Regions from separate parts of the Limosilactobacillus sp. C0001E2 genome, predicted to be linked through region 2. Evidence: riboswitches for the same ligand, from Rfam matches in the RefSeq annotation. Region 2 holds a riboswitch; the other holds the start of a gene.

Region 1 (3,176 bases), on a different contig from region 2:
CTTAGTTGTGATTCCGTTATTCCGGAGTGCAGCCTTACGGGTAATTTGTCAATTGCTATTAATTATCTTTGTAGCATTATTGGCTGTATCACGGGTGTATTTATTGGCTCATTATCCATTTGATACGATTGGAGCGATGCTGCTAGGTTACACTTGGTTACAAATTGCTGAATACCTGTATGTTGCATTTGCACCACGAATTAGTAGTTGGCGGATTGTTCATCATTCATATTATTAAAAAAGTCGGGGCCATCCCGACTTTTTTAATAATTTAGTAGCCACTCGTTGGCTAGCGTGACCCAATGGGCAACATGGGGTTGATCACCGTCTGGATGGTGTGCCACCAATTGATTTGCAATATCCATTCCATGGGGACCATGAGCAAAGATATGTATTTCCTGGGAAATATTATTTTTTTGAAGCATCATAGAATAATTAAACGCATTTTGGACGGGGACGAATGGGTCGTCCAATGTGTGCCAGATAAAAGTCGGGACGTTTGCTGCGTTAACATGATAACTGGCCGAGTATTTTCTGGGATTATCAGTCCATTGCGGTATGATTTTTTCATCAGGAAAGCCAGCATTGAGGTCGATAACTGGATAGCCAAGAACAATCTTGGTAGGCCGCATTTCTTCATTGGTAATTCCGCAAAGCTGGCTTAACCAAGAAGTTGACCAATAATCATTGTATAGGGCAGTAATATGACCGCCAGCTGAGAAGCCAAGGATAAAAAGACGTTTGTCGATAGACCATTCAACACGGTGATTCTTGACTAACTGTACAGCGGTTGCAAGATCTAATAATGGCTTTGGATAAAGTGGTTCGGCTTCATTCAAAAATGTATAGCGGAGGATAAAGACTTGGTAACCGTGTGCAGCAAAGGCAATCGCTGTTTTTTCGGATTCTGCGACTGGAATGTGGGTCATTGATCCGCCAGGGACGATAATAAGAGCGGGAAATTTTTGAAGCGGACTACCAGGAGTGGGTGTTTGCAGATAAGCAGTTAAAGTTGCTTTTGTGGAATAATTAGGATTATTCAGTTGGTATTGGGTTATTTTCATAAAAATTGACCTTTCACAGTTTGATAATTACAGGTAATTATAATGGAAAAACAACAGAATTTAAAATTGATCATCCATGCGAAACGATTAACGACTAAAGACATAACTGAGGTATTGAAGCTCCTTAATACTAGCGATGCAGCAAAAAATGCTGGGTTAAAGTTAATGGGAAATTCTACCGTTCAACGATGGGCATTAAACAATTGGTTAACTGATGATGAACTCTATGGGATTTTTGATGATCAAAAATTAATGGGAATCATTGCAATTTTTGGTAATGATGATGACGGAGAACTGGGGTACTTCATTGAACCGGGTTACCAAAATCGCCATATTATGACGAGAATGCTAAGCAAGGTGCTGCAGCGGACAGACTACCAAACGCTCTTTGCTCAAACAGCGATTGATAATCGAGCCTCCCAACAAGTACTAGAGAATAATCATTTCCAAAAAGAAAATGTTGAATTAACATCGGTTCAGTATCGATGGGTAAATGACTAAGGGTTGCTAGAAAAGTAAATTCATGTATAATATGAATGTTAAATGTAGAAGAGGATGCAGCTGTCATGAGTAATCATCGTTAATATTGGGCAAACAGTGACGATGAGTGAAAGGGGCGACTGCCGAAACCATAACTAGTTTGTCCTAGTTAAAGGTTGGGACGTAATGCGAAAGCTTGCGGACTGTCGTAAGAAGACTTACGGGGCGCTTCAAGAATTCCAGTTAAATATGGTCTTCTTTTGAGCGTACTCAAGAGAAGATTTTTTTTGTTTGGAGGATTATTGTGGCAAAAAATCAACAATCAACCGGTCAAGTTCACCGTTCATTAAAGACGCGTCACCTATCCATGATTGCGTTGGGAGGCTCAATTGGGACCGGACTTTTTATTGCAAGTGGGTCGGCGATTACTTCTGCTGGTCCTGGTGGGGCTTTAATTGCGTACACCATTATGGGAATCATGGTGTATTTCTTAATGACCAGTTTGGCAGAAATGGCGACGTATATTCCATTAACGGGTTCATTTGCTGCTTATGCAAGCAAGTTTGTAAGTCCGGCATTAGGTTTTGCACTGGGCTGGAATTATTGGCTGAATTGTGCCATTACTGTTCCTGTCGAGGCGACAACGGTTGGCTTGGTAATGAACTTTTGGTTTCCTCATATTCCCTCATGGGTGTTTAGCGGAATCACGTTTGCATTAATTTTTTTAATTAATTATTTATCAGTTAAGTCGTATGGCGAAACAGAGTTTTGGCTTGCGTTAGTTAAGGTTATCACGGTAGTGGTTTTCCTAATTGTGGGGGTATTAGTAATTCTTGGAATTATGGGTGGCCGCGGTCCTGTAGATTTGCAAAACTTTACGTATAAAAAGGCGCCGTTTGTCCATGGCATTTCTGGAATTGTGAATGTTTTTCTGGTTGCTGGTTTTTCTTTCCAAGGAACAGAAATGATTGGAATTGCTGCTGGGGAATCGGAAAATCCAGAAAAGAGTGTTCCTGAAGCAATTAAATCAACGTTTTGGCGGATCTTATTATTCTATATCTGCACCATTTTTGTAATTGCATGTATCCTGCCCTATACTGATAAAAATCTGCTCAGCTCAGATGTGACGGATATTGTAACCAGTCCATTTACGTTAGTCTTTAAGCGGGCGGGATTAGCTGCGGCAGCCAGTGTTATGAACACGGTTATTTTAGTCGCTGTACTTTCATCCGCTAATTCATGGATGTATGCTTCAACACGGATGTTATTCTCTCAAGCACGTGAAGGTTTTGCATGGCGGATGTTTGGCTATGTCAATAAGCGCGGAATTCCAATTTATGGCTTAGTTGGAACGACTGTGATTGGTTTACTGATTTGGTTTACTCAATTTATTGGCCCGCAAGCTTACAACTACTTGATTGGTGCTTCTGGGTTATCCGGTTTTATTGCTTGGCTCGGGATTGCCATTAGTCATTTCCGTTTCCGACGGGCGTTTATTAAGCAAGGTCACGACGTGAGTGAATTAACTTATCATGCTGCATTATTCCCGTTTGGGCCACTTTTTGCTTTTGGGTTATGTATTGTTGTCATTCTGTGCCAAAATCTAGATGCCTTTGTCAAGTTTGATTGGCA
Region 2 (3,176 bases):
TGCTGGCCGGGGGTTCCGATTATAATTGGAAGCCATTGCGTAATCATACGCTCCCGTATCAAGCATAACCAAAATATCTCCTGGCTGTGTAGCAGGTAAATCCTGTTGTTCACTCAAAATATCACCGGATTCACAATATTTACCAGCAATTTTGACCGTCTCAACAGTCGGCGCTTGCGGATCCCGAGCCAAGACACTTTCATACTTAGCATTATACAAGGCTGGCCGAATGTTATCACCCATTCCTCCATCAACACTGACGTACGAAAGCAAACCAGGAATATTTTTCCTTGAACCTATAGTATATAACGTATAACCGGCTGGTCCAACTATTGAACGTCCTGGTTCAATCCAAATCGCCGGCATTACAAGCTTTTGTTCATGAATAGATTTTTTGACCACCTGAACAATGGCGCGGACAAAGTCTTCTGGATTGATGGGATGATCTTCACTAGAGTACTTAATACCAAACCCACCACCAACATTCAGGACTTCTGCGGTAAAATCATACTTTTGGTGCCAATCAGCCGCAATCTCAACTAATTTTCTTGCAACTCCTTCAAAGCCCTGCACATCAAAAATTTGTGATCCAATATGAGCATGAAGACCAGTCACATGGACCTGTGAAATGGATAATAATTGCTGGAGTGCTTTGTCTGCCTGTCCAGATTCAACATCAAAACCAAATTTACTGTCAACTTGTCCCGTTGCGATATACGAATTGGTGTGTGCAGCAATTCCTGGAGTAATTCGTAATTGCACATCCACTGTCTGGGTCCGATCAGCTAATAATTCCTTTAACAATTCAATTTCATGGAAATTATCAACGACAATCGTGCCAACTCCATGATCAAGGGCCATTGCTAATTCATCCCGAGATTTGTTATTACCATGGAAACTGACCTTAGCAAGAGGGAAATTTGCTTTAATAGCAGTTGCCAATTCACCACCAGAAACAACATCAATATGCGCATGTTCCTGCTTCATCACTTGATAGATGGCCACGGAAGAAAAGGCCTTACTAGCGTAACTCACTTCATACTGGACCGCTTCCTGGTTAAAAACATCTCGAAACCGTTGCATTTGGTTACGGATCTGGGCAACATCATAAACCAGTAATGGTGTTCCATATTTATGTGCCAGGTACAGAGTATCAACTCCACCAATTTGGAGATGCCCTGCCGCGTTGATTTCACTGGAACTAATTTGATCATTCATTGTTCCCATCGCTCCTTTTTATCCCTTTTCGTTTCGAAGAGAAAAAATCCCGGTACACTGCGCGCATACCGGGATAGTGATTAATCATAAAAAATCCGATAGTCGATAGCGCACCGCAAGCTCTTCTGGTCTTGCGACAGTCCGTAACTTATTTAGTTACGCCCCAGCCAAGCAAGTTATTACCATCCTTACCGCTTCGGCAGCCGCCCCTTTCACGATTATTCACTGTCTGGTAAAAACTCCTAACCGCTACTAATGTTGGTTGCTCCTCTTCGATTTGATTTCTACTATAAAGCTTGAACAAGTCAGCGTCAATAGCCTAGCTAAATCTTTCTCATCATTTTCACATTTTTCAGCAAGTGTCTAAATTGTTGTTTCTTTGTTTAGTTTGCAAGGTTCGTGATTAATGGTAAAATCCTAGATAATAAACTTTTGATTAAAGAAGGTAGCAATCAATGAAAGTTGTAAAGTTTGGTGGCAGCTCACTGGCTAACGGCGATGCTTTTGAACAGGCCATCGCGATTATAAAAGATGATTCCACGCGGCAAATTGTCGTAACTTCAGCTCCGGGTAAACGATTCAAGAACGATATTAAGGTCACCGACCTGCTCATTAATTATGCCAATGCCGTTATTAATCATGCAGATTATAGTACCATTCAAAATGAAATTTTTTCTCGCTATGAAGAAATCGGTGCTCACTTTGGTGTCCAACGCGATCAGCTTTCCGTAATTCACCAAATCATCGTTGAATTACCAAATGGTGATTATCCAGATGATGATTTTTTGATGGCCGCTTTTAAAGCCCACGGTGAGCGATTAAATGCTCGCCTAATGGCATTGGTCTTGCAGAAACTAGGGATTAATGCCCGCTTTGTCGACCCTAAGGAAGCTGGTTTAATTGTGGATGGTGAACCAAATAACGCTATTGTTGACCCACAAACGTACAATAACCTGGCAGCATTCAATTACTCAGCTGATGAAAGGCTGATCTTCCCAGGCTTCTTTGGCTTTACCATTGATGGAAATATTGCGACGTTCTCTAGAGGAGGCTCAGACATTACTGGTGCAATCTTAGCACGTGGTTTTCATGCTGATCTCTATGAAAACTTCACAGACGTTGACGCCATTTTCTCTGCCAACCCTTCAATCGTTAATGATCCCCAACCAATCAAGCGAATGACCTACCGCGAAATGCGGGAATTGTCATACGCTGGATTTTCTGTATTCCATGATGAAGCCTTAATTCCAGCGATTGAAGGTAATATCATTGTCAACGTTAAAAATACCCACGCACCAGAAAAGCCGGGAACGTTGATTGTGCCTGATCAGGGCTTTCATCCTGAACAAATCGTTACCGGAATTGCTGGTGGTAAACATTACGCAGCCCTTTATCTGCACAAATACTTGCTAAATCGTGAAGCCGGGTTTACACTAAAGATTCTCGAAATTCTGAATAAGTATGGGCTGCCATACGAACACATGCCATCTGGGATTGATGATATTACCATTATTTTCGACCGCAAGCTCATTTCTGATGATTTAGTGCAGAAATTATGCGATGAAGTTCGGGCAACCGTTAATCCAGACAGTCTGGAATGGATTGATGATTATGCGGTAATCATGGTGGTTGGTGAAGGAATGTTTAACCGCGTTGGTGTAGCTGCTGGAATTTTCACTGAACTAGCCGAACATAACATTCGGATCTCCATGATCAATCAAGGGGCATCCAGAATTTCCATCATGATCGGAACTTATAAAAAAGACGCTGATAATGCCATTCGGGCAATTTACCAACACTTCTTTCCAGAAAAATAATTAGGAGGTAGCGATCCATGGTCCAATTATTAAAAGTTCATGGTTCCCAAAATAAGTTTTTTATTTTAGATCAAACCACATTGCAGCAACAACTTACCGATTCTGAGTTAGTTGCTTTAACCAAGCAAATTACTAATCCGC

Evidence for each region. A riboswitch is a leader RNA that binds a small molecule or an ion and turns the genes downstream of it on or off. The one in region 2 is predicted to bind lysine.
Region 1: linked by a shared signal. The riboswitch ahead of AC1EKL_RS03100 (amino acid permease) and the one ahead of lysA (diaminopimelate decarboxylase) in region 2 are both predicted to bind lysine.

What each region holds. Positions count from the first base shown of each region.
Region 1 covers NZ_JBWPXC010000002.1:181,289-184,464, forward strand. The annotation lists gene AC1EKL_RS03085 (phosphatase PAP2 family protein) at 1-238, shown strand, start outside; gene AC1EKL_RS03090 (lp_1002 family arylesterase) at 264-1,064, opposite strand; gene AC1EKL_RS03095 (GNAT family N-acetyltransferase) at 1,107-1,565, shown strand; lysine riboswitch at 1,606-1,783, shown strand; gene AC1EKL_RS03100 (amino acid permease) at 1,912-3,176, shown strand, end outside.
Region 2 covers NZ_JBWPXC010000001.1:38,317-41,492, reverse strand. The annotation lists gene lysA (diaminopimelate decarboxylase) at 1-1,218, opposite strand, end outside; lysine riboswitch at 1,316-1,499, opposite strand; gene AC1EKL_RS00225 (aspartate kinase) at 1,674-3,035, shown strand; gene dapF (diaminopimelate epimerase) at 3,053-3,176, shown strand, end outside.